3 regions of the Microbacterium lacus genome follow, and region 3 is predicted to be linked to each of the others. Evidence: predicted binding sites of a transcription regulator. Region 3 holds the regulator's gene; each other region holds the start of a gene.
What was found. Region 3 encodes HspR, which represses chaperone genes until heat shock. Its sites were predicted from a motif close to AAGTTGAGTCNNNNNGACTCAACTT; they were not measured.

Region 1 (10,350 bases), 2.3 Mb from region 3:
CGATCTCGGCGTCACCGGCTCCGCTGCGCAGCAGCGCCCGCAGATCGGTCTCGTCGTCGCCGAACAGGCACGAGCGCACCGTGCCCTCCGCCGTGATGCGCGTGCGATCGCAGGCCCCGCAGAAGGAGCGCGTGACCGACGCGATGATGCCGACGGTCGCCGGCCCACCGTCGACCGTCCACTCCTCCGCCGGTGCGGAGGGGTCCTCACGTCCGGCCTCGACGAGCGTGAACCGCCGCGAGAGGACCTCGACCAGCTCCGCGGCGGGAACCATGTTCGCCCGGCGCCACGCGGCGTCGGCATCCAGCGGCATCTGCTCGATGAAGCGCAGCCGCAGGCCGCGCTCGATCGCCCAGCCGAGCAGGTCGGGGGCGTCCTCGAGAGTCTCGCGCATGAGCACCGCGTTGAGCTTGATCGGTCCCATGCCCGCGCGGACGGCGCCGTCGATGCCGGCGAAGACCGCGGGCAGTCGGTCGCGGCGGGTGAGTCTGGCGAAGTGCTCGCGATCGATCGTGTCGATCGAGATGTTCACGCGGCCGAGCCCGGCCGCCACGAGCGCCGGAGCGACCTTGTCGAGGCCGATGCCGTTCGTGGTCATCGACATCGGCATGCCGGGCGCGGCCGCCGAGGACAGCGCCACGATCTGCACGAGATCCGCACGCGTGAGCGGCTCGCCGCCCGTGAAGCGCACCTCTCGGATGCCGAGCTCCCGCCCCGCGAGGCCGACGAGTCGCGCGATCTCGGCCGCGGTCAGCAGATCGGCCTTCGGGATGCTCGGCAGCCCTTCGGCCGGCATGCAGTAGGTGCACCTCAGGGAGCACTTCTCGGTGACCGAGATGCGGAGGTCGTGCGCGACGCGTCCGAACGTGTCGACGAGCGCCGACGTAGCGGGTCGACCCGTGGTGTCGGGAGCGCCCGCGGGGTCGTGGTGGATCCGCGGCATCCCCAGAAGCGTCGACATGAGTTCAGCCTATGCGTCCCCGCCCGGGCCTCGGCCTGGCTAGGGTGATCGACAGCGGAACGTCTCCGGCGGGAAGGGGCATCATGTCGTTCATCACTCGAGGCTTCACCGGCAGGCGCGGCGAGCGCGACCCGCGGCTTCCTCCCGGTCAGACCCTCGTCTCCGACTGGCCCGTCCTCTCCGCAGGCCCCACCCCGGAGATCGACACGGCGGAGTGGGAGTTCTCGGTGCGCACCGAGAACGGTACGCAGCGCTGGAACTGGGAAGAGCTGCGGGCACTGGGCCTGGAGGACATCACGACCGATATCCACTGCGTGACGCACTGGACCAAGCTCGAGATGCCGTGGCGGGGCGTGCCGCTGGACCGCATCTGGGAGCACGTCGAGACCGACCACGAGTACGTGATGGCGCATTCGTACGGCGGATACACGACGAACGTGCCGCTGGAGGATCTGCTGGACGGCAAGAGCTGGATCGCGTTCGAAGCGGACGGTGAGCCCCTCGATCCCGAGCACGGTGGGCCGGCACGCCTGCTGGTACCGCATTTGTACTTCTGGAAGAGCGCGAAGTGGGTGCGAGGTCTGGTGACCATGCCCACCGACGATCCCGGATTCTGGGAGCAGAACGGCTACCACCTGCACGGCGATCCGTGGCAGGAGGAGCGGTACTGGTGAGTGCCCCCGCGTCGATTCCGGCGACGGCGCCACGCGCCGCCTGGCACGTCGCGACGGTGGCGTCGACGCGTCCCGAGACCGCGACCGCACGGCGCATCGAGCTCGATGTCCCCACCTGGCCCGGCAACGACGCGGGCGCGCACCTCGACGTGCGCCTGACCGCGCCGGACGGCTATCAGGCGACCAGGTCGTATTCGATCGCCTCGGCCGGCTCGGAGACCCGTGTGGTGCTGGCGGTCGACGAAGTGCCCACCGGGGAGGTCTCGCCGTTCCTCGTGCACGATCTGCAGGTGGGCGACCAGGTCGAGCTGCACGGCCCGCTGGGTGCGTTCTTCGTCTGGAGGCCTCCGGTCGGCGCCGAGCCGCAGCGACCGGTTCAGCTCATCGCAGGCGGCTCCGGAGTCGTGCCTCTCTATGCGATGGCGTCGGCGCACGACGCAGCGGGGGACGCCACCGAATTCCGGATGCTGTACTCGGTGCGCACGCCCGACGACGTGTTCTTCCGTCCCGAGCTGACGGCGCTCCGGGCGGCCGGGCTCGCGCTGGATTTCGTCTACACCCGCCGTGTGCCGTCCGGCTGGCCCGCACCGGCCGGTCGGGTCACGAAGGACCTGCTCGAGGCGGTCACCGTGCCGGCGGCATCCGCCCCACGGATCTTCGTCTGCGGACCGACGCCGTTCGTCGAGACTGTGGCCGATTGGCTGCTCGAGCTCGGGCACCGGCCCGGGGATGTGCGCACCGAGCGATTCGGAGGATCGTGATGACCAGACTGGACGGCAATGTGCTGGCGGGCCGGCTCGTGGACGCGCTCGGGTGGGACGCCACCGCCGCGGACGCACGCTGCGCCGGCTGCGGTTCGCACGGAGCCCTCGCGGGCGCCGTGGTCTACGTGTCGGCGATGGGTTCCGTCGTGCGCTGCCCGCACTGCGACGCGATCCTCGCGACGTTCGTCGAGAGCGACACGGGGCGGATGTGGTTCGGGATGCCGGGCATCAGCGCGTTGGAGGTGACCAGACCATGACCGCACTGCCGGTGTTCACGGTGGCCGATCTGGAGGCGGTGCCCCGCTTCGAGCCGGAGCGCTTCGACAACGACGACGCCGTCGCGCTGGGGCTGCTCGGGGTGGAGGTGATCCGCCACCACCGGGCGAACCTCGCGGTGCGGATCGTGCTGCGCGGAGATGTCGTGTTCGTCGCGAAACTCGGCACGACCGGCCCGGGCAATGATCCGTGGCTGGCGGGCAAGGCCGCCGTGGCCGAGCGCTTCGGCGAGCCGTCGCTGCTCGTGCGGCGCCGGCACGAGGAGGCAGGGACGCCGTTCGCGGACCGGACCGACATCGACCACGACGTGTTCCGCGCACACGGCGGATCGGTGCCGATCTTCGTCGACGGTGAGGTGGTCGGCACGATCACGATGTCCGGCGAGCCGGACGTCGTCGATCACGCGCTCGTCGCGGAGACGATCCGCCGGTATCGCTCCGTATGAGGCCGTGTCGGCGCCCCGCCGTAGCCTCTGACCTGGCGCGACGGCGCTCCCGACGGAAGGCGGCAGCATGGACTGGCGGATCGAGCTCATCTTGGTCCCGGTGACCGATGTCGATAGGGCGAAGGAGTTCTACGAACGGATCGGCTTCCACGCCGACCACGACCAGGTGCCCTTCGAGGGGCTGCGATTCGTGCAGATGACGCCGCCGGGGTCGGCCTGTTCGATCGCGTTCGGCGACGGGCTCGGGATCCGGCTCGAACCGGGGCAGCAGAACACGATTCAGGTCGTCGTGCCGGACGCCGATGAGGCGCTCGCGCATCTGCGCTCCGTGGGTGTGGACGCTTCCGACGTCGATCCGCAGTCCTGGGGGCGGTTCGTGACGTTCGCCGACCCCGACGGCAACACGTGGACACTCCAGGAGCTGCCGGCGCGCACGTGAGCGCTACTCGCGGCCGCCGGGCGGACCGAGGATCAGCAGCACCGTGAAGAGCACGACGACGGCCGCGGCGATCAGCACCGCCAAAACCCACGGGCGGCGCAGCAGTGCACGCATGAGCCGGTCGTGCCAGCGCGTGTCGCGCGGGTCATCGGTCTCCTCGAGTCGCCAGTCACCCTGCAGCCGGCCGGTGCGGTGCAACCAGAGTTCGGTGGGGATCGTGGCGTACGGGATCACCGCGCTCGCGATCGCGACGATCGTCGGCCACGCGCCCCAGCGCTGATTCTTCGCGACCAGGACGGCCGTCGCTCCGTAGGACAGGAAGACGAACCCGTGGATGCCGCCGCCGATCGTCACCGCGAGGGCGACATCGCCCACGGCGCGCAGGATCAGCCCCGCGATCAGCAGAGTCCACGAGATCGCCTCGGCGATCGCGAGGACGCGGAAGAGGTTCAGCGGGGTCCGGAACACGGTGCTCCTCGTTCGGGTGGCGAGGCTTCCAGCCTAGGCTGAGCCGGTGCGTGAGTTTTTCGCGGGCATGGCCCTGCTCGGTCGCGGGTTCGCCTTCTGGCGCCGCCGGCCCGGGATGATGGCACTCGGCCTCGTGCCGGCCGCGATCGTCGGCATCCTTCTCCTCGCGGGCGTCGTCGCGCTCGCCGCGACGCTCCCGGGGATCACGGTCGCGATCACTCCGTTCGCCGATGGCTGGCCGGGACTGTGGGCGACCGTCGTGCGCGCCGCGATCGGCACGGCGATGATCGGCGCCGCGCTCGTACTCGTGGCGATCTCGTTCACCGCCCTGACCCTCGTCGTGGGCGACCCGTTCTACGAGCGCATCTGGCGAGCGGTCGAGCGCGACCTGGGGCCCGACGACATCGACCGCGGCACCGGATTCTGGCGTTCGGTCGCGGACGCGCTGTGGCTGTTCGTCCGCGGCATGGCGGTCGCGCTGCTCGCCGCCCTCATCGGACTGATCCCCGCGGTGGGTGGCGTGCTCGCCACCGTCACCGGCGTCGCCCTCACCGGGTGGCTGATCGCCGACGAGCTGTCCTCGCGCGCCCTCGAAGCCCGCGGCCTCGACCGCGCTGCCCGGAGCGCCCTGCTCCGCGGCCGACGCGCCCGGGTGCTGGGCTTCGGCGTCGCGACGCAGCTGTGCTTCCTGATCCCGCTCGGCGCCGTGGCGACGATGCCCGCCGCCGTGGCCGGAGCGACCGTGCTCGCCCGCTCGCTGCGCGAGCCCGCCCCCGCACCCAGACCCTGAGGCCAGGCGCCCCGACTCCTGGCACGTGGCAGGGCTCGCGGCACGTGGCAGGAGACGTGCCGCGACATCGTGCACGTGCCGGGAGCGGCGCGCCCTCCGCCGAAGGGGCCGGACCGGCCGCGCGCCGCGCTCGGTGGACGGCATCCGTCGCTCGACCGTTGCTCGCGCGGCCGATATCGCCCACCGAGTGAACGGGTCTGACGCTCGGTGGACACGATCCGTCGCCCAGTCCTGCCGGTGCCGACGGATGCCGCCCACCGAGCCCTGCGACGACACGCTCATGCGGGTTCGGGGCGCGAAAACGACCTGTGGGGCGCGAGAATCGCGCCCCACAGGTCGTTCTGCGCCCCGAACCCGGGCAGCCGGGGTCAGGCCGCCGTCGCGAGGACACCCGCCGAGCGCACGGCGAGCGCATCGTCGACCGCATCGACCGTCACGGCCCCGCCGTCGGTCAGCGAACCGCTCACGAACAGGTCGGCGATCCGGTCGTCGAGCTCGCGCTGGATCAGCCGGCGCAGCGGCCGCGCGCCGTACTCGGGCTCGTACCCGTGCTCGGCCAGCCAGTCCACGGCGGCATCCGTCACCTCGATCGAGACCTCGCGGGCGTTCAGGCGCCGCGTCGTCGCGCCCAGCATGAGCCGGACGATCTCGCGCAGCTGCGTCTTCTCGAGCTTGCGGAAGAGCACGATCTCGTCGATCCGGTTCAGGAACTCGGGCCGCATCGCTTCGCGGAGCCGACCCATCACGCGGACGCGCAGGTCGTCCTCACTGCCGAACCCGGTCGCTCCCCCGCCGTCGGCGATGAAGCCGATCGCGCCGGAGCGCGACGCGAGGAACTCGCTGCCGATGTTGGAGGTCATCACGATCACGGTGTTGCGGAAGTCCACCGTCCGGCCCTGGCCATCGGTCAGGCGCCCGTCGTCGAGCACCTGCAGCAGCAGGTTGAACACGTCGGGGTGCGCCTTCTCGATCTCGTCGAACAGGACGATCGAGTAGGGGTTTCGCCGCACGCGCTCGGTCAGCTGCCCGGCCTCGTCGTAGCCGACGTATCCGGGAGGGGCACCGACCAGACGAGAGACGGTGTGCCGCTCGCCGTACTCGCTCATGTCGAACCGGATCACGGCGGTCTCATCGTCGAACAGGTCCGCCGCGAGGGCCTTCGCGAGCTCGGTCTTGCCGACACCCGTCGGGCCGAGGAACAGGAACGAGCCGACGGGACGGCGCGCGTCTCCCATGCCGGTGCGATTGCGCCGCACGGCCTTGGCGACGGCGGTCACGGCCGCGTCCTGCCCGATCACGCGCGCGTGGAGGTCGTCCTCGAGCGTCGCCAGGCGCTCGCGCTCCGTCTCGGTCAGCCGCGCCGCCGGGATGCCGGTCGCCCGGCTGATGACCGCCGCGATCTCGGGCTCCCCGACGACGGCGTCCGCGGACGGGCGGGCGGTGGCCTCCTGCAGACGCGCCTGGACCTCGGTGATCTGGTCGCGGATCCGCGAGGCTTCCTCGTACTTCTCCGCGCTCACCGCCGCGTTCTTGTCGGCCTCGAGCTCGGCCAGCCGCGCCACGAGCGCCTGGGTGTCGACCTGCACACCGAGCCGCAGGCGCAGTCGCGCGCCGGCCTGGTCGATCAGGTCGATCGCCTTGTCGGGCAGCACACGCTCGGTGAGGTAGCGGTCGCTGAGCTCGACCGCGGCGCGCAGCGCGTCGTCGGTGAAGCGCACGCCGTGGTGCTCCTCATAGGCGGGTCGCAGGCCGCGCAGGATCAGCACGGCGTCCTCGAGGCTCGGCTCGCCGACGCGCACCGGCTGGAAGCGGCGCTCCAGCGCGGGATCCTTCTCGATCACGCGGTACTCCTTGAGCGTCGTAGCGCCCACGAGGTGCAGGTCGCCTCGGGCGAGGCGGGGCTTGAGGATGTTCCCCGCATCCATCGCCCCCTCGCCGCCACCTCCGGCGCCGGCGACGGTGTGCACCTCGTCGATGAAGAGGATGATCTCGCCGGATCGCGTGGCGACCTCGTCCATCGTCTTGGTGAGGCGCTCTTCGAAGTCGCCGCGGTAGCGCGTGCCCGCGAGCATCGCCGGCAGATCCAGTGCGATCACGCGCTTGTCCCGTAGCTGCTCAGGCACGGCGCCGGCGACGATCGCCTGCGCGAGCCCCTCGACGATCGCGGTCTTGCCGACACCGGCCTCGCCGACGAGGACAGGGTTGTTCTTCGTGCGGCGGCTGAGGATCTCGATCGTCTGCTCGATCTCGTCCTCGCGTCCGATCACCGGGTCCATCCCACCCTCACGAGCGCGGGATGTGAGGTCGGTGCCGAAGCGATCCAGCATGGGCGTGTCGGATGCCGGATCCTCCGCCTCCGGTGCGGATGAGGGGGCGGCACCCGGGGTGACGGTCTCGCGGGCACCCTGCAGCAGTGCGTCCGCGGTGACGCCGGCGTGCGCGAGGATCTGCCCGGCGGGGGTGTCCTGCCCGAGGACGAGCGCGAAGAAGAGGTGCTCGGGGTCGAGGTAGGTCGATCCGGAGGACCGCGCAACCTGGAAGGCGTGGAACAGCGCCCGCTGCACCGATGGGGTCACGACGGCCCCGTCGACGTCGGCGGGGTCGGAGGCCTGCGGCAGCCGCTGTTCGACCGCACGGACGATCGCCGCGGGGTCAGCGCCGATGCGCTGGACGGCGTCCTTCGCGGGGGACTCGTCGACGAGGATGCGCAGCACGTGGAGGGCGTCGAGTTCGCGCTGCCCGCGGGCGAGGGCGAAGGCTCCCGCCTGCTGCAGGAGCTCCTGCGTCCGGGCGCTGAGGAACCGCGTCAGGTCGATCGACCGGGACGCGCGGGCGCGCTCACCGTCGAGGTAGCGCGACAGGAACTCGTCGAACGCGCTCGCGCCGTTCTCGGCATCCTGCGGGGTGAAGTCTTCGGGCATTTCTCTCCCTGGTGAAACATGAGTCGTTACGTATCAACTCTAGGTAGTTGAGTGAACTCGTATCAAGTTGAACGCCTCGGCGCACGGCGTATTCCCGGCTGCGGCGGGAACGGTAGCCTCGTCGCATCCCGACCGACGGAGAGCACCGCATGACCGACACCTCGGACGCCCTCGTCCAGCCCGCACCGCCCGAGATCGACGAGGAAACCGCCGCGGTCCTCGCGCGCGATCTGTGGGGCGTGCGCGGCGCGGCGCGGGCGCTCGGCAGTCATCAGGACCGCAACTTCCTGATCACCCCGGCGGACGCCGCGCCGCGGGTGCTGCTGAAGATCGCGAACCCGAGTGTCACGGCGGCCGAGCTCGAAGCCCAGTCCGCCGCGGCGGACGCAATCGTGCGAGCAGGCGTGCGCGCGCCGCGCGCGGTGCGGTTCGCCGACGGATCCACGGTCCGCCCCGTCGTGGTGGAGGGTGTCACGATGCAGGCTCGCCTCCTGGAGTTCCTCGAGGGTGAGACGCTGTCCGGCTACCTCTCCCCCGCCGCCGTGCGCGAGATCGGGACACTGGCGGCCGCGGTCGACGTCGCGCTGGGAGACCTGGTGGCCCCCGCCGCTGAGCGGACGCACCAGTGGGATCTGCGCGAAGCGCCGGGCGTCCTCGCCGAGCTTCGCGAATACGTCACGGACGCCGACCTGCGCGAGAGCCTGTCCCGAGCCGCCGACGCGGCATGGAAGGTGGTGGCCGGGCTCGCCGACCGCCTCCCCTCGCAGTTCATCCACGGCGACCTGACCGACGACAACGTCGTCGCCGGCGATCCGGTCACGCGCGTCCCCGACGGCGTGATCGACCTCGGCGACCTGAACCGCACGTGGACGGTCGGCGAGCTCGCGATCACTGTGTCCTCGCTCCTCCACCACGACGGCATGGATCTCGCCCGGGCCACTCGCGCGATCGCCGCCTATCACGCCGTCCGCCCGCTCAGCCCCGCTGAAGCGGACGCCCTCTGGCCGCTCGTCGTCGTCCGCGGCGCCGTCCTGGTGGCCAGCGCCCACCACGTGATCGCGACGGATCCGACGAACGAGTACGCGGCCGAGAACCTGCTGCACGAGCGTGAGATCCTGCGCCAGGCGACCTCCGTGCCGCCCGAGGTGGCGACAGCACTCGTGCGTGCCGCGACCGGACATGAGACGGTGACTCTCGACCTTCCCGCGTCGTCCCCGCTGCTCTCGGGCTCCCCGTCCGTCTCGATCGTCGACCTGTCACCGACCAGTCCCCTGCTCGACGAGGGCCGCTGGCTGAGCGATTCGGCCGAGGACGAGCTCTTCGCCGCCGGCCCGAGCGCCGCACGGTTCGGCGAGGCGCGCCTGACCCGCTCGCGTCCGGGCGCTCCGTCCGAGCCCGCGACCGTTGCGCTCGGTGTCGAGCTGCAGCTCCCGGACGCGACGCAGCTCACCGCCCCGTGGCCGGGAACCGTCCATCCGACCGATCACGGCCTCGAGCTGCGCACCGACACCCACGCAGTGACGATCGACGGATGCCGCGCGATCACTCCCGCGGACACCGAGGTCGCGGCAGGTCAGGCGATCGGCGAGACCGCGGGCCGGATCTGGATCCAGGTGACCCGCGCCGGGGTCTCCGCGCCGCGCTTCGCCCCGGCATCCCTCGTCCCCGCCTGGCGCACGGTCGTCGCGGACCCGTCCGCGCTCATTCCCGGTCTGACTCCGGCCCCCGTGAGCGCCGACGATCTCCTCGCCCGACGCGAGGCATCATTCGCCGACGTGCAGGAACACTACTTCGCCGATCCGCCGGTCATGGTGCGCGGATGGCGCGAGCACCTCATCGACACCGACGGCCGGGTCTACCTCGACACGCTCAACAACGTCACCTCGGTCGGGCACGCCCATCCGCGACTCGTGGAGGCGGTCGCGGCGCAGTGGCGCCTGCTCAACACGAACTCCCGGTTCCACTACCCGGCGGTCGTGGAGTTCTCCGAGCGCCTCGCCGCCCTCGCGCCCGATCCGCTGGACACCGTCTTCCTCGTCAACAGCGGATCGGAGGCGGTCGATCTCGCGTTGCGACTCGGGCAGGCGTGGTCGGGGCGCCGTGACGTGCTGGCCGTGCGCGAGGCGTACCACGGCTGGACCTATCTGACGGATGCCGTCTCGACCTCGATCGCGGACAACCCGGCTGCCCTGCAGACGCGCCCCGACTGGGTGCACACGGTTCCCGCTCCGACCGGCGACGGCGCGTACACCGCCGATGCCGTGGCGCGTGTGGAGGAGCTCGCTGCCGAAGGCACCCCTGTCGGCGCCTTCGTCGCTGAGACGGTGTTCGGCAACGCCGGCGGCGTGATGCTGCCCGACGGCTACCTGGACGCCGTCTACCGCGCGGTGCGCGCGCACGGTGGGCTCGCGATCGCCGACGAGGTGCAGGTCGGATACGGGCGGCTCGGCGAATGGTTCTGGGGCTTCGAGCAGCAGGGTGTCGTCCCCGACGTGATCGCTGTCGCGAAGGCGATGGGCAGCGGGCATCCTCTCGGCGCGGTGATCACCACGCGCGAGATCGCCGAGCGCTACCGCACGGGCGGCTACTTCTTCTCTTCCGCCGGCGGCAGT
Region 2 (10,350 bases), 3.1 Mb from region 3:
CGTCGCGCAAGGTGGGGAGCTGGTTCCACGCCACCAGGAACGCGTCCTGCACCACGTCGTCCGCCGCCGAGAGCGACCCGACGATCCGCGAGACGTAGGCGCGCATGAGGGGCGAGTGCCTCCGCACGAGCTCGCCGAAGGCATCGGCATCCTGATCCACCGCCCGCTCGACCAGGATCTGGTCGGAGATCTCGCCCAAAGACGCGGTTTCCCACGTTCCTCCACCGGCCACCAAGATTCCCCCGAAACTTTTTTGTGACGTTTTCGTGCGCACGTGCCTCTTATCTGTAAAGCGAACGTAACGCTTCCGGATGCGGCCACGCAGGTGGTTGCCTCCGGTCCATCGAACGAGATAAGGAAACGAAAATGGCTTCCGAGAACCAGAACACCGAGAAGGTCACCACCCCCGCCGAGAAGGGTCTGCCCGCGGCGCGCGTGGACCGCAGCTTCGCCTCGACCCGCATCCCCGCGGACGCGAACGCCGCCGGCCGCACCACGATCGCCGACGGCGTCGTGGCCAAGGTCGCCGGGATCGCCGCCCGTGAGGTCCCGGGTGTCTACGCCCTCGGCGGTGGCGGCGCGCGCGCGCTCGGCGCGATCCGCGACGTCATCAACGCGACCGACCTCACGCAGGGCGTCAAGGTCGAGGTGGGCGAGACGCAGGCCGCCGCCGATCTCACGATCGTCGTCGAGTACCCGGCCGCCATCCAGGAGGTCGCGTCGAACGTGCGCGCCGCCGTCGCCGGCGCCATCACGCGCCTGGTGGGCCTGGAGGTCGTCGAGGTCAACGTCGAGGTCAACGACGTGCACCTGCCCGGCGACGACAGCGCCAACGACGAGTCGCGCGTCTCATGAGCCCGACCATCGCCGGCGCCCTGATCGGCGCCCTCCTCGCGCTCGCCGCGCTGCTGTTCGGGTTCTGGGGCTTCCTGCTGGTCGCCCTGTTCATGGGCATCGGTGCGCTCGTGGGCCGGGTGGCGTCGGGCAAGCTCGACGTCCGCGGTCTTGCGAACGCGTTCTCGGGTCGGCGCACGTCGTAATGCGTGTCGACCAGATCGGATCCGCCGGCGGCGGCCCCTCGGGGGTCGCCGCCGGGGAGACCGCCTACCCGGGCCGCATCGACGTGAAGGAGAGGGCTGTGCGCAAGGTCGCCGAAGAGGCGTCCGCTCGCACGATGGGCGTGGACCGCAGCGACATCTCGGTCGAGGTATCCGAGTACGGCGGAGGAATCGCACTCCGCCTCGCGACTCCGCTCCCGATCCCCGATCTGGACGACGCCGCCGCCATCGCGGCATCCGTCCCCGTCCTCGAGCGTGTGGCCAACCTGCAGGCCGAGCTCCAGAGCACGATCTCCGGCATCGTCGGCCGCAGGGTCACCCGCATCAACATCACCATCACCGGAGCCACGGTGCCACCCAGAAGGAGGGTGAAATGAGCAGTCCGGCCCTTCGCCGCGTCGTACGTCGTGAGACGCACTCGCCGCGCACCGTCGCCATGTTCGTGGCCCTCATCCTGCTGATCCTCGCGCTGGTCTACATCGGCACCGAGATCGTGCTGCACCTGCTGTCGCAGCCGGCACTGCTCCTCGGCCCCGCACAGGCTCTCGCGTGGGTCGTCGGACTCCCGACCGCGCAGCCACCGGCTCTGGTCGTCCTCGGCGGCGCGGTCATCGCGATCGTCGGGCTGGCCTTCGTCGTGCTGGCAGTGACCCCGGGTCGACTGTCCAAGCACCAGATGCAGTGGGGCGAGCGCGCGGTCGTCGTGGACAACGGCGTGATCGCCTCGGCACTCGCTCAGCACATCAGTGACGAGATCGGTCTCCCCCGCGACCGGATCACGGTGGGCGTCGCGCATCGCACGGTCGATGTCACGGTCCGCCCCGGTGCGGGCGTTCCGCTCGAACAGAACCGTGTGCGCGAGGTCGCCGACCGCGAGCTCGCCGAGTACCGCCTCATCCCTTCCGTGAAGACCCGCGTGCGGGTCGTCCGCCCGAGCGAAAGCGAGCTCGCCTGATGAACGACACCAACCGCGCCGTCAACCGCACGGTGCTGCTGATCGTGGGCCTCCTCCTCACCGCACTCGGCGCCGCCGCGATCCTCGCGGTGACGTGGGCGCCCGCTCGGGACATCTGGACCGGCGCCGGCGAGAACAGCGAGTCCTGGCTCGAACAGGCCGCGAAGGTGACCCAGATCGGCGGGACGACACTCACGTGGCTCGCCCTCGGCGGGCTGGCCGTGATCGTCGTGCTCGTCGTGCTGCTGATCGTGACGATCGTCCGCACCGCCTCGGGCGGCCGGTCGAAGACCGTTCTGCGCTCGAGCGGTGCAGAGAACCCGATCGGACGAGTCACGGTGACCGAGGCCTTCGCATCGGATGCTCTGAAGAACTCGCTGGCGGGACGCGATGAGATCCTCTCGACGGCGGTGACGGCGAACGACATCAAGCGCCAGCCGGTCATGCACGTGAGCGTCACCCCTCGTCAAAACACCTCACCGCGTGAGCTCACGGGTCACATCGACTCTCTGCTCACCGGTCTCGCGCGGTTGACCGGCCAGGATCCGCCGACGTACATCTCGATCCACACGGGTCTGCGCGCGAAACTCGCGCACGACAAGCAGCGCCTGTCCTGACCACCGCCGGGCCCCGGTCGGGCCCTCATCACCACAAAGGAAAGGAGATGCCATGGGCATCGGAGACGACATCAAGAACAAGGCCGAAGAGCTGACCGGCAAGGCCAAGGAGGCCATCGGCAAGGCGACCGACAACGACAAGCTCGTCGCGGAGGGCAAGGCCGACCAGGCCAAGGCAGGCGTCAAGCAGGCGGGCGAGAACGTGAAGGACGCGTTCAACGGCGACAAGTGAGCCGTGCATGACGATGCCCCCGGACCGCGAGGTCCGGGGGCATCGTCATGCGGTCCGGGCTTACTGCTCGACCGGCTGAGGCGCGTCGGCGCTCTCGTGGGCGCGGATCACCGGGGATTCGGCATCCGTGGACACCTCGATCTTGCGCGGCTTCGCCTTCTCGCTCACCGGAATCGTCACGCTCAGCACGCCGTTGCTGTACGTCGCGGAGATGCGCTCGGTGTCGATGCCCTGGCCGAGGTTCAGCTGCCGCAGGAAGCTCGCGGCCTCGCGCTCGCGGGTGATCCACTTCACGCCGTCGCCCGCGGTCAGGGTTCGCTCGGCACGGATCGTCAGCAGCTGACCGTCCACGTCGATGTCGACCGAGCCCGGATCGATGCCCGGAAGATCGGCGGTCAGGACGTAGTGGTCGCCGTCCCGGTACAGGTCCATCGGCATCCGTCGCGGACCGCGGCGCGGGTCGAACAGCGTCGACGCGAAGCGGTCCAGTTCACGGAACGGGTCGTAGGTGGCCATGATTCACTCCTTTGTCGTCGTCCGGATGCTGCTCCGGAGGGTTCTGAGAGTTGAGTCGGTATGACTCAACTACGCTCAGATTAGCACTCGAGGTAGGAGAGTGCCAGCCGTTCGCTCACGGCGAAGAGGGCCGGACGACAGGGCGGCGAACGGCGTCTCAGCCGCGCTGGAACGCGACCAGGCCGACGGCGTTGCCCTCGGAGTCTCGGACGAACGCCTGCCACTCCTCATGCCCGACGGGGCCGAGCAGATCGCTGTCGTGAGTGAAGATCACGTGCGGGCGTGAGATCACCTCGGCCAGTCCCTCGAGACGCTCGAGGGCGTCGTGCACGTTGTCGACCTGCAGGTACAGCAGACCGGCCGGCGCATTGCGATCGAGCAGGAGCCGCACCCCGTCGAGATCGAAGAAGACCAGTCCGGCGTCATCGAACCGCGCGGTGGGAGCAGTCTCCAGCAGCACCGTGTAGAAGTCCGCTGCGCGGTCGAGATCCTCCACGCGCTGCGCCACCTGAACCAACCGCATGAGCGCCCCCTCGGCATCCGTCATCGACAGTCTGTCAGCCCTAAAGTGAGTGCAGGCAACAGCGTCGCGAAAAGGGAGCCCCATGCCGAGACTCACCGCCGAGTGGACGAGCGACATCGACGAAGTCCGTCGCCTGGCCGCGGGAGCCGTCGGAGAACCCGATGCCGCGTTCGCGCGTCGCTTCGCCGAGCACTTCCCGACGCTGCATCCGCTGTTCGTCCAGCTCTACGGCACCCGCGAGGACGGACTGGAGCAGCTCGCGGCGGTCGTCGCCGAGGCGGCCGCCTCGTGGAACGCCCGCCCGCTCGAGCTCAAGGCGCGTGACGACCTGCGCGAGCAGAACCCGGAGTGGTACCTGTCGAACCAGATGCTCGGCGGCGTCTGCTACGTCGATCGCTACGCCGGCGATCTGCAGGGGGTGCGCGAGCAGATCCCGTACTTCCAGGAGCTCGGTCTGACCTACCTGCACCTCATGCCGCTCTTCGAGAGTCCCGAGGGCAACTCCGACGGCGGCTATGCGGTCTCCAGCTATCGGCACGTGAACCCCGCGCTCGGCTCGATGGACGACCTGGCCTCGCTCGCGGCGGACCTGCGCCTGGCCGGCATCTCGCTCGTGGTCGACTTCATCTTCAACCACACGAGCAACGAGCACGAGTGGGCGAAGAAGGCCGTCGCGGGAGAACCCGGCTACGAGGACTTCTACCTGATCTTCCCCGACCGCACGATGCCGGACGAGTACGAGAAGACGGTGCGGGAGATCTTCCCGGACGATCATCCGGGCAGCTTCGTGCAGCTACCCGACGGGCGATGGATCTGGGCGACGTTCTACCACTTCCAGTGGGACCTCAACTACGCCAACCCCGCGGTCTTCCGCGCGATGGCCGGGGAGATGCTGTTCCTCGCGAACCGGGGCGTGGAGATCCTCCGGATGGACGCCGTGGCCTTCATCTGGAAGCAGCTCGGCACGGCGTGCGAATCACTGCCCGAGGCGCACCTGCTGCTGCGGGCCTTCAACGCGGTGCTGCGGATGGCCGCGCCGAGCCTGCTGTTCAAGTCCGAGGCGATCGTGCACCCCGACGAGGTCGTCGAGTACGTGTCGCTCCAGGAGTGCCAGCTGTCGTACAACCCGCTGCAGATGGCGCTCACGTGGGAGGCGCTCGCGACCCGCGACCCGCGCCTGCTGCAGCAGGCGCTCGAGCGTCGCCACGCTCTGCCCGCCGGCACCGCGTGGGTCAACTACGTGCGCAGCCACGACGACATCGGCTGGACGTTCGCCGACGAGGATGCCGCCGAGTTCGGCATCGACGGGTTCTCGCATCGCCGGTTCCTCAATGACTTCTACGTGGGGCGCTTTCCCGGCAGCTTCGCCCGCGGCGTGCCCTTCCAGGAGAACCCCAAGACCGGAGACGCCCGCATCACGGGGACGACGGCCTCGCTCGCGGGGATCGAGGCGCGGGATGCCGGAGGTGTGGACCGCGTGGTCCTCGCGCACGCGATCGCACTGTCCACCGGCGGGGTTCCGCTGCTCTACCTCGGCGACGAGGTCGCGCAGCTCAACGACTACTCCTACGTCGACGACGAGGCGACGGCGGGCGACAGCCGGTGGGTGCACCGGCCGAAGCGCCCGCAGCAGCGCTATGCGGAGCGGTCGGATGCCGCCACCGACGCGGGCCGCGTGTTCCGGGGTCTGACCGACCTGATCCGCGCGCGGCAGGGCACGCCCGAATTCGCCGGCGGCGAGCTCATCGGCTTCGATGCGAAGCACCCGGCCGTGCTCGGATTCCAGCGGCCCGGCCGCGATGCGCTGATCCTCGTGCTCGCGAACGTCGGGGACGACCTGGCGCTCATCGATCCGCGCACGCTGAGCGGTTTCCACGCCGACGCGATCGACGTCGTCACGGGAGACGAGGTCGACCTGACGCACGGCCTCGCCCTCCAGCCGCACGGCTACGCGTGGCTGCGCGTCCGATCGCTCTGACGACTCCGCTTTCCGCCGACTCGCGGTGCCCGCGCGGAACACCTATGGCCGTGTCGCCATTGGGGCGACACGGCCATGGGCGGCCGGGATGCGGAGACCCGATCTGCCTCCGATGAGACTGAAGATCAACCGCACCGACAGTGCGAGGACAGCCACCAGCCCGATGATGCCGAAGACGTTCTGCCACCACGCGTTCCGCATGTCGCCCATGAGGCTGCGGCGATTCGCCATCGGCGCTCCTCGACCAGGTCGAGATCTCCCTCCCTCCGGGTCTGCCCGTCGTCGTGATCGATTCGAACGCGGGCGCGAACTACTCCGTCGTCGACGTCGATCACGGCGCCGGGGCGCGCCAGTCGACCGAGCACCTGCTGAGCCTCGGCCACCGCAACGTCTGCACATCGCGGGACCCCGCTCCTCCTTCTCGGCGACGCACCCGTTCCCTCTCCGGGCGCGCCGAGACACTGCCACCTGGGGCGTGTGGGCCGCCAGGTGCGGCGACACGCCGACAGCCGTCACAGACAGCAGTACTTCGGCACGTCATCGCGATCGGCCCCGGCAGGTACGGACGCGCGGAGGGAGCCCGCGAGCACGATGCTCGCGGGCTCCCTTAGTCCGTCCGTGCTCCCGACCGCGGTCAGTGCCATCACTCCGGCTACGGCGCAGGTGCGGATCGGCGGCGCCGCACTGACGCGGACGGGGTCAGAAGCCCTGGGCGAGGCGGTAGTACGCCTGGTTCCAGCGCAGTTCGTTCTGGAAGCCGCGGACCGTGGTGTTCTCGTCGATCACGACGATTTCGGTGCGGGCGATGTCGGCGAAGTCGCGGAAGACCTCGATGCCGACCGCGGTGGTCATGACCGTGTGGTGCGCAGCGCCCGCGGTGAGCCAGCACGCGGCGGACGTGGCGAAGTCGGGCTGGGGCTTCCAGATCGCCCGCCCGACCGGGAGCTGCGGCAGATCCGGGGCTTCGACGTTCTCCACGACGTTCGCGACGAGCCGGAACCGGTCGCGCATGTCGCTCATCGCGACCACGAGCGCGGGCCCGGGGTCGGCGGTGAACACGAGCCGGACCGGGTCATCCTTCCCGCCGATGCCCAGCGGGTGGACCTCCAGGCGCGGCCGGGCGGTCGTCAGCGACGGGGAGACCTCGAGCATGTGCGCGCCGAGGATGCGCTCCGAGCCCGGCACGAGGTCGTACGTGTAGTCCTCCATCAGGCTCGCGCCGCCCGGGAGCCCCGCACCCATCACATTGGCGATCCGGACGAGGATCGCGGTCTTCCAGTCCCCCTCCGCGCCGAACCCGTACCCGTCGGCCATGAGGCGCTGCACCGCGAGCCCCGGCAGCTGCGTGAGGGCACCGAGGTCTTCGAAGCTCGTCGTGAACGCGCCGAACCCGCCCTCCTCGAGGAAGGACCGCAGCCCGATCTCGATCGCGGCCCCGTCACGGAGAGACTGGTGCCGCTCCCCGCCGGGAACCAGCTCGGACGCCACGTCGTATTCGTCGAGGTAGACCTGCACGAGCGCGTCGATGTCCGCCGCGGATGCCGCGGCGACGGCATCCGCGAGCTCGTTCACGCCCCACGTGTTCACCTGCACCCCGAAGCGCAGCTCCGCCTCGGTCTTGTCGCCCTCGGTGACCGCGACGTAGCGCATGTTGTCACCGAAACGCGCGAGCTTGAGGGAGCGGGACGCCGCCCACCCCGCCGCCGCCCGCTGCCAGTCCTCGATCTGAGCCCGCACCACCGGATTCGACACGTGCCCGACCACGGTCTTGCGCGCCACGCCCAGCCGGGTCTGGATGTACCCGAACTCCCGGTCGCCGTGCGCGGCCTGGTTCAGGTTCATGAAGTCGAAGTCGATCTCCGACCACGGCAGCTCGACGTTGGCCTGCGTGTGCAGGTGCAGCAACGGTTTCTGCAGCGCGTCCAGGCCCGCGATCCACATCTTCGCCGGGCTGAACGTGTGCATCCACGCGACCACGCCGATCACGTCGTCGCGCGCGTTCACCTCCAGTGCAAGGCGGCGGATCGAGTCCGAATCCTTCAGAACCGGCTTCCAGACGACCCTCACCGGCAGCGCATCCAGGCCCGCCGCCACGGCCTGGGACTGCTCTGCCACCTGGCGGAGAGTCTCCTCGCCGTACAGATTCTGGCTGCCGGTGACGAACCACACCTCGTAGTTCTCGAGCGTGGTGGAAAGAGGCGTGCGGGTCATGAGGATCCTTCGTGGTTCACAGGGCGGTCACGGCCGCGGCTTCGACCGCGAGGCCGGCGCGGTAGCGCTCGAGGTAGGAGGTGAAGCCGGCGACGTCGACGGGGTCGGCATCCACCGTGATGGTCTGCGCGTCACGGAAGACGACGTCATCGAGATAGTCGGGCAGCGCGCGTCGGCCGGGAGCCGCCGCGAACGCGGCGAGGACGGCGATCCCCCAGGCTCCACCCTCGGATGCCGTGTCGCCGACGGCGACGGGGGCATCGAGAGCGCCGGCGAGGAACCGCTGCGCCACGCCCGCGGTGCGGAACATGCCACCGTGCGCGAACATGCGGTCCAACCGCACCCCCTCGCCATCGAGGACCCTCATGCCGAGGGCAAGTGTCCCGAAGACGCCGTACAGCTGGGCGCGCATGACGTTGGCCAAGGTGAAGCGACTGTCCGGCGTCCGGACGAAGAGCGGACGGCCCTGGTCCAGGCCCACGATCGGCTCGCCGGCGAGGTGGTTGTAGGCGAGCAGGCCACCGGCATCGGCATCCCCCGCGAGTGCTTCACGGAACAGCAGATCGAAGACCTCATCGGTGCTGAGGGCGGCGCCGGCGGCATCGGCGAACCGTGCGAACATCCCCGCCCAGGCGGCCAGCTCGCTCGCGCCGTTGTTGCAGTGCACCATCGCCACCAGGTCGCCCGAGGGCGTCGTGACCAGGTCGAGCTCGTGGTGGACGCGGGTGAGGGGCTTCTCCAGCACGACCATCGCGAAGATGCTCGTGCCCGCGCTGACGTTGCCGGTCCGCGGGGCCACCGCGTTCGTCGCGACCATCCCCGTGCCGGCGTCGCCTTCGGGCGGACAGAGCGGGATGCCGGGCCGCAGCGTCCCGGTCGGATCCAGCAGCACCGCCCCCGCGGCCGTGAGCGTGCCCGCGTCCGCGCCCGCGGGGAGGACCGCGGGAAGCAGGTCCGTGACGCTGCGGCCGGCGAGGGCGTCGGCATCCAGCCGGTCGAAGAGACCGACGAGCCGCGCGTCGTAGTCCCCGGTCGCGGTGTCGATCGGGAACATGCCCGAGGCGTCGCCGACCCCCAGCACGCGGCGACCCGTCAGCATCGCATGGACATAGCCCGCGAGAGTCGTCAGGTGCGCGACATCGGCGACGTGCACTTCGGCGTCGAGCACCGCCTGATGGAAGTGCGCGATGGACCAGCGAAGCGGGATGTTGACGCCGAACAGCGCGGTGAGCTCTTCTGCGGCGACACCGGTCGAGGTGTTGCGCCACGTGCGGAAGGGGGTGAGGAGCGCTCCGTCGGCGTCGAGGGCGAGGTAGCCGTGCATCATCGCGGACACCCCGATCGCCGCGAAGCTCTCCGGCACGACGCCGTGACGCGTCCGCGCGTCGATGATCAGCTGGGCGTAGGCGGCCTGGACTCCCGACCACACCGCGTCGAGCGGGTAGGTCCACACGCGGTCGTGGAACTCGTTCTCCCACTCGTGACTGCCCACCGCGAGCACATCGGTCGGGCGATCGGGGTCGATGAGGCACGCCTTGATGCGTGTCGAGCCGAGTTCGATGCCCAGCACCGCTCGCCCCTGGCCGATGACGCTCATCGGCGTTCGTCCGCGGACTGGCCGTACACGTTCTGGTAGCGGTCGTACAGCCGGTCGATCGCCTCCTGCGGGATCGGGATCAGCGGGCCCGCCTCCCGGGCGTAGTGCACCGTGCGGGCGACGTCTTCGACCATGACCGCGGCCTTCACGGCGTCCTTCGCCGACGTGCCGATCGTGAACGGCCCGTGATTCTGCATCAGCACGGCGCGCGAGCGATGCCCGCGCAGCGTCTGCACGATGCCCCGGCCGATCGAGTCGTCGCCGATGATCGCGAACGGCCCGATCGGGATCGGCCCGCCGAACTCGTCCGCCATCGCCGTGATCACGCACGGGATCTCCTCGCCGCGTGCGGCCCACGCCACGGCGAACGTCGAATGCGTGTGCACGACGCCGCCGACCTCGGGCATGTGGCGGTACACGTACGCGTGCGCGGCGGTGTCGCTGGACGGCGCCCGCTCGCTGCCCGGAGTCCCCTCGACCACGTTGCCGTCGAGGTCGCAGAGGATCATGTTCTCGGCTGTCAGGTCGTCGTAGGACACCCCCGACGGCTTGATCACGAACAGGTCCGCCCCCGGGACGCGGCCGGACACATTCCCGCCGGTCCACACGACCAGCCCGTAGCGGACGAGCTCGGCGTGCAGCGCCGCCACGTCAGCGCGGACG
Region 3 (10,350 bases):
GGGCGCGGCAGATCCAGGTGCACGCGGTCGCCGTGCAGCGGAGCGAAGTTCCAGGGGAGTCCCATACCGCCATCCTGGGACTTGAGTCCAGTCATATCAAGTTCATTTGACACGTTCGGCGACCCTCGGTAGGGTTGAGTCATCGCGGCTCAACCTGTCGGATCCGCGAGCGGACTTCACCACGAACCCCGGGGTCGCAGACCCCTGACACAAGGAGAGAACACATGCCCCGTGCTGTTGGAATCGACCTCGGAACCACGAACTCCGTCGTCAGCGTCCTCGAGGGCGGCGAGCCCAAGGTGATCGCGAACGCCGAGGGCTTCCGCACGACGCCGTCGGTGGTCGCCTTCACGAAGGACGGCGAAGTGCTCGTCGGCGAGACCGCCAAGCGCCAGGCCGTCACGAACGTCGATCGCACGATCTCGTCCGTCAAGCGCCACATGGGCACCACGTGGTCCTTCGACGTCGACGGCAAGAAGTGGACGCCGCAGGAGATCTCGGCCCGCATCCTCGGCAAGCTCAAGCGCGACGCCGAGGAGTACCTCGGTGACTCGGTGACGGATGCCGTCATCACGGTCCCCGCGTACTTCAACGACGCCGAGCGTCAGGCCACGAAGGAGGCCGGCGAGATCGCGGGCCTGAACGTGCTCCGCATCATCAACGAGCCCACCGCCGCGGCCCTCGCGTACGGCCTGGACAAGGGCAAGGAGGACGAGCTCATCCTCGTCTTCGACCTCGGTGGCGGAACGTTCGACGTGTCGCTGCTCGAAGTGGGCAAGGACGACGACTTCTCGACGATCCAGGTGCGCTCCACCGCCGGTGACAACCGCCTCGGTGGCGACGACTGGGACCAGCGTCTGGTGGACTACTTCATCAAGCAGTTCAAGGACACGACGGGCGTCGACGTCTCGGGCGACAAGATCGCGCTGCAGCGCCTCAAGGAGGCCGCGGAGCAGGCGAAGAAGGAGCTCTCCAGCTCCATGTCGACCAGCGTCAACCTTCCGTACCTGTCGCTGACCGACAGCGGCCCGGTGTCGCTGTCCGAGACCGTGACCCGCGCGAAGTTCGAGGACCTGACGAAGGACCTGCTGGACCGCACGAAGAAGCCGTTCGAAGACGTGATCCGCGAGGCCGGCATCAAGGTCGCCGACATCGACCACGTCGTGCTCGTGGGTGGTTCCACCCGCATGCCCGCCGTCGCCGAGCTGGTGAAGAAGGAGGCCGGCAAGGAGGCGAACAAGGGCGTCAACCCGGATGAGGTCGTCGCGGTGGGCGCAGCCCTCCAGGCCGGTGTCCTCAAGGGCGAGCGCAAGGACGTCCTGCTGATCGACGTCACCCCCCTGAGCCTCGGCATCGAGACCAAGGGCGGCATCATGACCAAGCTCATCGAGCGCAACACGGCCATCCCGACCAAGCGCAGCGAGACCTTCACCACCGCCGACGACAACCAGCCGTCGGTCGCGATCCAGGTCTTCCAGGGCGAGCGCGACTTCACGCGCGACAACAAGCCGCTGGGCACGTTCGAGCTGACCGGCATCGCGCCGGCTCCGCGCGGCATCCCGCAGGTCGAGGTCACGTTCGACATCGACGCGAACGGCATCGTGCACGTCTCCGCGAAGGACAAGGGCACCGGCAAGGAGCAGTCGATGACCATCACCGGCGGCTCGTCGCTGCCGAAGGAGGACATCGAGCGCATGGTCCGCGAGGCGGAGGAGCACGCCGCCGAGGACAAGAAGCGCCGCGAGTCCGCCGAGGTCCGCAACCAGGCCGAGACGCTCTCCTACTCGATCGACAAGCTGATCAAGGAGAACGAGGACAAGCTGCCCGAAGAGGTCAAGAACTCGGTGCAGGCCGATGTCGACGCCCTGAAGGCCGCGCTCGCGGGCGAGGACGACGACGCGGTGAAGACCGCGTACGACAAGCTCAACCAGAGCCAGTCCCAGCTCGGCGAGGCGATCTACCAGTCGTCGCAGGCCGCGGGCGAGACGCCCGACCCGGCCGCGAACGAGCCCGGTGCCGGCAACGTCCCCAACCCCGAGGAGGACGTGATCGACGCCGAGGTCGTCGACGACGAGGACGAGAACGAGAAGAAGTAGGACCATGACGGAGAAGAACTTCGAAGACCCGCAGGGCGACGAGGTTCGACCGGACGACGAGGGGTCGGAGGCGCAGGTCTCCGACCCCGAGTCGCAGGACGAGCTGACCGTCGACGACATCCTCGGCGCGGCACAGAACGCCGACGCCGCGGCGGAGGACGCCGTGATCGCCGACCTCGAGTCCGCCCTCCTGGTCGACCTGAAGCGCCTGCAGGCCGAGTATGCGAACTACCGTCGCCGCACGGAGGAGCAGCGCGAGCGCGAGATCGAGCGGGCCAAGGGCGAGGCCGTCAAGGGTCTGCTTCCGGTGCTCGACGACCTCGACCGCGCCACGAAGCACGGCGATCTCGTCGAGGGCACCGCCTTCGCCGCGATCGGCGACAAGGTGCGCGGCGTCGCCGAGCGACTCGGTGTGACCTCCTACGGCGAGGCCGGGGAGGCGTTCGACCCGCAGCAGCACGAGGCGATCTTCCAAGCGCCCACCCCCGGCGTGACCGAGCCGACGATCCTCGAGGTCGTCGAGGTCGGCTACCGGCTGGGGTCGGTCGAGCTGCGTCCGGCCAAGGTCGTCGTCGCGGTGCCGGCCGAATAACCGAGGGAGCACCGTATGGCCAGTCAGGACTGGTTCGACAAGGACTTCTACAAGACCCTCGGCGTCGACAAGAGCATCAGTGACGCCGATCTGAAGAAGACCTATCGCAAGCTCGCGCGCACGTATCACCCGGACTCCAATCAGGGCGATGCGAAGGCGGAGGCGAAGTTCAAGGAGATCAGCGAGGCGTACTCGGTGCTCTCCGACGCCGAGCAGCGCAAGGAGTACGACCAGATCCGCGCGATGGGCGCGGGTGCTCCGCGCTTCACGGCGGGCGACCAGCCCGGCGGGTTCGAGGACGTCTTCAGCATGTTCGGCCAGGGTCGCGGCGGTCGCCAGCAGTCCCCGCAGGACTTCGACGACATCTTCAGCATGTTCAACCAGACCCAGGGGGGCGGCTTCGGCTCGGGCCGGTTCGGTCAGTCCACCGGCGGATTCCGTGGGTACGGCGGTCCGCAGCGCGGCGCCGACGTGACCGCGCGCACCACGATCGACTTCCTCACCGCCACGCGCGGCGAGACGATCACGCTCCAGGGCGAGGACGGTGCTCCGTTCAAGGTGAAGATCCCGGCCGGGGTCTCCGATGGGCAGAAGATCCGCCTGCGCGGCCGGGGTCGCCCCTCGCCCGACGGCGGGGAATCCGGCGACATCGTCGTCCAGGTCGCGGTGCGGCCGCATCCGGTGTTCACCCGCGACGGGTTGAACCTGCGCGTGACCGTCCCCGTGACCTTCACCGAGGCGGCCCTCGGCGCCACGATCGAGGTCCCGACGCTCGGCGGCGACCCGGTGAAGCTGCGCGTCGCTCCGGGCACGCCATCCGGCCGCGTTCTGCGCGTGAAGGGGCGGGGCGTCGAGACCGCGAAGGGCACCGGCGACCTGCTCGCCGAAGTGCAGGTCGCGGTCCCGTCGCACCTCGACGAGGCGGCTCGCGAAGCGCTCCAGCGCTTCCACGACCTCGAGCCCAAGGAGAACCCCCGCGCCGACCTGATGAGCAAAGCGCGCGGATGACATGATGCTGGCAGACGCCGGCGCGAGGAGGTGACACGGGATGCCGCAGGAACGAGAGATCGATGAGGATGCGCCGATCTTCGCGATCGCCGTCGCCGCCGAACTCGCCGGGATGCATCCGCAGACCCTCCGCCAGTACGACCGGCTGGGGCTCGTCGTCCCCGCCCGCACCCAGGGCGGCTCGCGCCGCTACTCGACGCGTCACGTCGAGCAGCTGCGCGAAGTCGCCCGGCTGTCCTCGGACGGCATGAGCCTGCCCGCGATCGCGCGGATCATCGAGCTCGAGAACCACGTGCAGGAACTGCGCGTCCGGGTCCGCGACCTCGAGGCGCGCATGCGCGCCGAGCTCGAGAACCGACCAGGTGCGCGGGTGTTCGCCGCCGGTGCGACAGGATCGGTCATCACCTTGAAGCAGGGTCGCCGCGTGCGGCGCGCGACCGACATCGTCATCTGGCGCCCGCGGCTCGCGCTCGAGCAGGATCCGGCGGACGGCGCGGAGGGCTGATGCGGCGCGCGCTCGTCGTGCGCGGCGGATGGGAAGGCCATCAGCCTGCCGAGGCGACCGAGATGTTCGTGCCGTTCCTGCGGGAGGACGGGTTCGCCGTACGGGTGGAGGAGTCGACGGAGGTCTACGCGGACACGGCTGTGATGGCGGATGCCGATCTGATCGTGCAGTGCGTCACGATGTCCTCGATCACGCGCGAACAGGTCGCGGGGCTCCGCACCGCCGTCGCGTCCGGAACCGGGTTCACCGGCTGGCACGGCGGCATCGCCGACTCGTTCCGCGAATCGGCGGACTATCTCCAGCTCGTCGGCGGGCAGTTCGCGGCGCACCCCGGCCTGGACGGTGAGTACGCGGTGTCGCACGAGATCGCCTTCACGGAGCTCGGACGGCGGCATCCGATCACCGGCGGGCTGGCGGACTTCACGCTGCGCACCGAGCAGTACTGGGTGCTGACCGACGACCTCAACGATGTGCTCGCGACGACGACGCATCCGGCGCGCGCGGGCGAGCCGTGGCAGCGGGCGGTGACGGTCCCGGCGATCTGGACGCGGGAGTGGGGTGCCGGCCGCATCGTCGTCTGCACGCCCGGCCACGATCTCGATGTGCTCGCGCACCCGACGGTGCGCACGGTGATCGAGCGCGGCATCCTCTGGGCCGCCCGCCCCGCCCGCTGACCGCGTCCGCGCCCCTTCCCTCCGCCGAGGTGGTGGGTCCTCCGCCGAGGTGGTGGGTCTTTCGCCGAGGTGGTGGGTCTTTCGCCGAGATGGTGGCCCGTCGCCCGAGCCCCAGCGGGTCGCAACCGCCCTGTCGAACGCCGCCCCTAGAGTGCAGTCGTGACCATCGCGAACGCCGTGAAGGCGCCTGATCCGGCCAAGGGGGAGACCGAGGCCACCCAGCGCTGGTCGCGGATCACCTACTGGCCGCTCGCGGTCGCTGCCGCGGTGTTCCTCGTGACCTACACGGTGCACGTCGTCGGCGAGGTGCAGGGCGATTGGTCGATCCTCACGACGGCGATCATCGCCATGATCTGGCTCATGTTCATCGGCGAGTATCTCGTCAAGCTCCGGCTGTCCGATCCGCGCCGGGTCTGGTTCCGCGCCCACAAGTTCGAGCTCCTGCTGGCGCTCATCCCGGCGCTGCGCCCGGTGCGGCTGCTGGACGCGGTCACGCGGCTGCCGCAATTCACGCGGACCGCCGGCAACTCCATCCGCGCGCGCCTGCTGACCTACGGTGTCGGCTCGGCGCTGCTGCTCGTCTGGTACATCTCGCTCCTCGTGCTGCAGGCCGAGCGCGGCGCACCGGGGGCGACGATCGACTCGTTCGGGGATGCCGTGTGGTGGGCCTTCTGTACGGTGACCACCGTCGGATACGGGGACCTCGTGCCCGTCACGATCTCCGGACGCTGCGCCGCGGTCGTCCTGATGGTCGGCGGTGTCGTGCTCGTGGGCCTGGTCGTCGCGACGATCTCGTCGTGGGTGGTCGAGCGGGCCTCGCGCGGCCACGAGGATGAGATGCCCGCGAGTCGCGCGGATGTGAAGGCGCTGACGGTGCAGCTGCAGGCAGCGGCCGCGCGGGTCGCCCGCGAACGCTCCGGCGACAGCGGGCAGGACCAGCCGTGAGTCTCTTCGGGCGCCCGGCACCCGCCGTTCCCTCCCCGCCGGTCCTCTCGCCGACGCTCCGCGTACTGATCGGGCTGGCGGCGACGGTCATCGCGCTCGCCGGCCTGTTCTTCGCCCGCGAGCTCGTCGGGCCGCTCGTGCTCGCGGCGGTCATCGTGATCATCTGCCATCCCGTTCGGCATCCGCTCGAGAGATGGGGATGGCCGAGCTGGGTGGCGACGACGGGCGTGATCGTCGTCGCGTACCTCATCCTCGGCGTGCTCGGCGTGCTGCTGTTCTTCGCGGGGACCCAGTTCGTGCGCCTCGTGGCCGACTACGCCGACGAACTGCAGGCGACCGCGCAGGCGGTCGTGACGTGGTTGGGGTCGCTGGGCCTGGATCAACAGGCGTCGGATGCCGCGGCATCCGCTCTGCAGCCGGCCACGATCGTGAACTTCATCGCCTCTCTCGGCGGAACGGCGCTCGGCATCCTGACGGCCCTCTTCTTCGTGCTGGCATACGTGATCTTCATGGCCGCGGACGGTGCGCGCTACAGCCGCGCCGAGACGGTCTTCGGCGCAGCGGCGCGGCCGACCGTGAAGCGGTTCCGCGCGTTCAACACCGGGGTGCGACGGTATTACGTCGTCAACGCGAGCTTCGGTGCGGTCGTCGCGATCATCGACGGACTGGCGCTCTGGGCGCTCGGGGTACCGGCGCCGGCGGTCTGGGCGATCCTCGCGTTCGTGACGAACTTCATCCCGAACATCGGATTCGTGATCGGCCTCATTCCGCCCGCCCTGCTGGCGCTCGTGGTGGGCGGCTGGCCGCTCGCGCTCGCCGTGATCGCGATCTACTGCGTCGTGAACGTGACGCTGCAGGTGCTCGTCCAGCCGAAGTTCGTCAGCGACGCGGTGAGCCTCAGCCTGACGCTGAGTTTCTTCTCGGTGATCTTCTGGACGTTCGTCATCGGGCCGCTCGGGGCGATCCTCTCGATCCCGCTCACCCTGCTCGTGCGCGCCCTCGTGCTGGAGGGCGACCCGGGCGCGCGGTGGCTGCGATGGCTGTCCGGGGATGCGCCGCCCTCCTGACCCGGTTTCTTCCGCCCGCCGAGGTGGTGGTCTTCTGCCGAGGTGGTGGTTCCTCTGCCGAGGTGGTGGTTCCTTTGCCGAGATGGTGGTTCTTCTGCCGAGGTGGTGGTTCCTTTGCCGAGGTGGTGGTTCCTTTTCCGAGACTGTGGGCACAATCTCGGCGGAAAACCCACCATCTCGGCGGAGAACCCACCATCTCGGCGGAGGAAGCACGATCTCGGCGGGCGGGGTTCACCCCTCCGGCATGAGGCACCGGAGCGGGGCGCACGCCTAGCCTGGCGCCATGTCCGACCCTGCCGACCGCCCGCCCGTGCCCGTCGCGGATGCCGCCCTCGCCGTCCCCGAGCGGCGGGGGATCCGCGCCCTCGTGGACCGACCGCTCGTCGTCGCCTTCATCGCCACGCTCGGGGTGCTCGGCGGGCTCATCCTCGGGTCGGCGATCGCCTCCATCACGACGATCCTGTTCTACATCGTGCTCGCGCTGTTCGTCTCGCTCGGCCTCGACCCGATCGTGCGGGTGCTGGAGCGGCGCGGCGTGAAGCGGGGGACCGGCATCCTGATCGTCTTCGTCGCGTTCGCGCTCCTCATCGCGGCATTCTTCGTGTTCGTGCTGCCGCCGATCCTCGCCCAGGTCGTCGAGTTCGTCCGCTCGTTCCCCGAGGCGCTGATGCAGGCGCAGCAGTCCGCCTGGTTCCTGGCGCTGCCACCCGACCTGCAGGATGCGATCGCCGTGGCCTCCGCCGAGGTCGCCGCAGCCCTGCGGCAGCCCGAGACGATCGCGGCGATCAGCGGGGGAGCGCTCGCCGTGGGCGTCGGCGTCGTCGCGGCGATCTCGGCGGGGTTCATCATCGTCGCGCTCACGCTGTACTTCCTCGCCTCCCTCACGGGAATGAAGCAGGCGCTCTACAGCCTCGCTCCGGCCTACAGCCGCCCCCGCCTGAGCGACATGACCGAGCGGGTCACCGCGTCGGTGGGCAGTTCGCTGCTCGGCTCGGTGACGCTCGCACTGATCAACGCCGGCGTCGTGTTCGTCCTGCACCTGCTCATCGGTTTGCCGTACCCCGCACTGATGGCCTTCATCGCGTTCGTGCTCACCCTGATCCCGCTGTTCGGCTCCGTGATCTTCTGGGTGTTCGGCACGCTCATCGCCCTGATCTCCAGTCCCACCCAGGCGCTCATCTTCGGCATCGCCTACCTGATCTACATCCAGATCGAGTCCTACGTCATCACGCCACGCGTCATGACGCGCGCCGTCGCGATCCCCGCCGCCCTCGTCCTGATCGGCGCGATGGTGGGCGGCACACTCGCCGGGGTGATCGGCGTGCTCGTCGCGCTGCCGGTCATGGCATCGCTGCTGCTGATCCTCCGCGAGATCGTCGTCCCGCGGCAGGATGCGAAGACCCTCGCTTCACCTCCGCCGGGTGATGCCGCACCCGACCCCCTCGCAGGAAGCTGACCGACATGGCTGACACCTCCGCTCCCACCCCCGACGTCGACCGGACGCACCTGCCGATCCGCGACGCGGTCTTCGCCGGCAAGATGGGCCGCACTCTCGATGCCTCCGTTCCCGACTGGGCAATCGTGCAGGACGTGCAGCCGCCCGCCGGTGCGCCGAACGTGCTCGTCGTGCTGATCGACGACGCCGGCTACGGCCAGGCGTCGACGTTCGGCGGGCCGATCGCCACGCCGAACCTCACGAAGCTCGCGGACGGCGGACTGCGTTACACCGGTCTGCACACCGCCGCGCTGTGCTCGCCCACGCGCGCGTCGTTGCTGACCGGCCGCAACCACCACCGCGTCGGCTTCGGCTCGGTCGGCGAACTGTCCGGACCGTTCCCGGGGTATTCGGGCGTCGTGCCGAAGGACTGCGCGCCGTTCCCGAAGATCCTGCAGCAGAACGGCTACTCCACGGCGGCGATCGGCAAGTGGCACCTGACCCCGAGCCGTGCCCAGGGCCCCGCGGGCCCGTTCGACCGCTGGCCGAGCGGCTGGGGCTTCGACTACTTCTGGGGATTCCTCTCCGGCGAGTCCGGCCAGTACGACCCGATGATCTACGAGAACGACGCGGTCGACCAGGCCTACGGCGGTCCGACCGACCGGGACTTCTACCTTCCCGACGCCCTGACCGACCGGGCGATCGCGTGGCTGCACGGCACGCGAGCGCACAAGGCCGACAAGCCGTGGTTCATGTACTACGCCACCGGCTGCGCGCACGCGCCGCACCACGTCCCGGAGGAGTGGTCGGCGGCGTACAAGGGCATGTTCGACGACGGCTGGGACGTGTACCGCGAGCGCACGTTCGCCCGGCAGAAGGAGCTGGGCGTTGTGCCCGCCGACGCCGAGCTCACCCCGCGCGACGACGCGTTCCCGGCCTGGGACTCGCTCACCGACGACGAGCGGCGCCTCTACGCCCGCCAGATGGAGGTGTACGCGGGCTACCAGGAGAACGCCGACCACAACGTCGGGCGCCTGTTCGACGAGATCGAGCGCATGGGCGAGTGGGACGACACGCTCGTGATCTACATCTGGGGCGACAACGGCGCGTCGCTCGAGGGAACCCTCACGGGCTCGTTCAACGAGCTCACGATGCAGAACGGCATCCCGCTCACGGGTGACCAGCAGCGTGCGCTGATCGACGCGTACGGGGGCCTGGACGCCTGGGGCGGTCCGGACACCGCGCCGCACTGCTCGGCGGCGTGGGCCTGGGCGGGGAACACCCCGTTCCAGTGGGGCAAGCAGGTCGCCTCCCACCTGGGCGGCACGCGCAACCCGATGGTCGTGCGCTGGCCGGAGCGCATCACGGACGCGGGGGCGGTGCGCGGGCATTTCGCCCATGTCAACGACATCGGGCCGACCGTGCTCGATGCGGCCGGCATCCCGGTGCCCGAAACGGTCGACGGGATCCCGCAGGTGCCGATGGACGGATCCAGCTTCGCCGCGTCGTTCGCGTCCGCCGACGCGCCCGAGCACCATCGGCAGCAGTACTTCGAGATCTACGGCAACCGCGGCATGTACAAGGACGGCTGGTGGGCGTCCTGCATGCTGCCGCGCATCCCGTGGGATGCGACGCCGAACACGATCCGGCGGTTCGCTCCCGGGGTGTTCGACCCCGACGCGCTCGAATGGGAGCTGTACCACCTGCCGGAGGACTTCTCGCAGGCACGCAATGTCGCCGCCGAGCACCCCGAGAAGGTGAAGGAGCTCGCCGACCTGTGGTGGCAGGAGGCGGAGGACAACAAGGTGCTGCCGCTCCTCGGAGGGATGTCGGCGTTCTTCGGCATCGTCCCCCCGCTGCGCGAGCAGACCCGCTGGACGTACTGGGGCGCGGACGTGCAGAACTCGCCGGCGGGCATCATGCCGCCGATCATGAACCGCTCGTACTCGATCACGGCCGAGCTCACCGTTCCGCCCGAGGGCGCGGATGGGGTGATCGTGGCGGCGTTCGACCACCTCGGCGGCTTCA

Region 1: the regulator HspR is predicted to act here: its motif matches at 7,783-7,807, upstream of ABD197_RS11680 (ATP-dependent Clp protease ATP-binding subunit).
Region 2: the regulator HspR is predicted to act here: its motif matches at 3,426-3,450, upstream of ABD197_RS14915 (Hsp20/alpha crystallin family protein).

The regions. Positions count from the first base shown of each region.
Region 1 covers NZ_BAAAPK010000001.1:2,436,844-2,447,193, forward strand. Annotated here, with positions in the region: gene moaA (GTP 3',8-cyclase MoaA) at 1-961, opposite strand, end outside; gene ABD197_RS11645 (molybdopterin-dependent oxidoreductase) at 1,045-1,635, shown strand; gene ABD197_RS11650 (FAD-binding oxidoreductase) at 1,632-2,396, shown strand; gene ABD197_RS11655 (DUF6510 family protein) at 2,396-2,656, shown strand; gene ABD197_RS11660 (heme-degrading domain-containing protein) at 2,653-3,120, shown strand; gene ABD197_RS11665 (VOC family protein) at 3,188-3,559, shown strand; gene ABD197_RS11670 (DUF3817 domain-containing protein) at 3,563-4,027, opposite strand; gene ABD197_RS11675 (EI24 domain-containing protein) at 4,074-4,817, shown strand; gene ABD197_RS11680 (ATP-dependent Clp protease ATP-binding subunit) at 5,186-7,738, opposite strand; gene ABD197_RS11685 (aminotransferase) at 7,888-10,350, shown strand, end outside.
Region 2 covers NZ_BAAAPK010000001.1:3,143,090-3,153,439, forward strand. Annotated here, with positions in the region: gene ABD197_RS14880 (RNA polymerase sigma factor) at 1-199, opposite strand, end outside; gene ABD197_RS14885 (Asp23/Gls24 family envelope stress response protein) at 367-855, shown strand; gene ABD197_RS14890 (DUF2273 domain-containing protein) at 852-1,040, shown strand; gene ABD197_RS14895 (NTP pyrophosphohydrolase) at 1,040-1,435, shown strand; gene ABD197_RS14900 (Asp23/Gls24 family envelope stress response protein) at 1,432-2,013, shown strand; gene ABD197_RS14905 (hypothetical protein) at 2,013-2,630, shown strand; gene ABD197_RS14910 (CsbD family protein) at 2,683-2,862, shown strand; gene ABD197_RS14915 (Hsp20/alpha crystallin family protein) at 2,923-3,378, opposite strand; gene ABD197_RS14920 (VOC family protein) at 3,536-3,901, opposite strand; gene ABD197_RS14925 (alpha-amylase family protein) at 3,984-5,879, shown strand; gene ABD197_RS14930 (hypothetical protein) at 5,922-6,110, opposite strand; gene araA (L-arabinose isomerase) at 6,579-8,090, opposite strand; gene ABD197_RS14940 (xylulokinase) at 8,107-9,687, opposite strand; gene ABD197_RS14945 (L-ribulose-5-phosphate 4-epimerase) at 9,684-10,350, opposite strand, start outside.
Region 3 covers NZ_BAAAPK010000001.1:90,796-101,145, reverse strand. Annotated here, with positions in the region: gene ABD197_RS00470 (GNAT family N-acetyltransferase) at 1-65, opposite strand, end outside; gene dnaK (molecular chaperone DnaK) at 225-2,096, shown strand; gene ABD197_RS00460 (nucleotide exchange factor GrpE) at 2,101-2,688, shown strand; gene ABD197_RS00455 (DnaJ C-terminal domain-containing protein) at 2,704-3,696, shown strand; gene ABD197_RS00450 (heat shock protein transcriptional repressor HspR) at 3,737-4,201, shown strand; gene ABD197_RS00445 (ThuA domain-containing protein) at 4,201-4,875, shown strand; gene ABD197_RS00440 (ion channel) at 5,035-5,820, shown strand; gene ABD197_RS00435 (AI-2E family transporter) at 5,817-6,887, shown strand; gene ABD197_RS00430 (AI-2E family transporter) at 7,171-8,343, shown strand; gene ABD197_RS00425 (arylsulfatase) at 8,349-10,350, shown strand, end outside.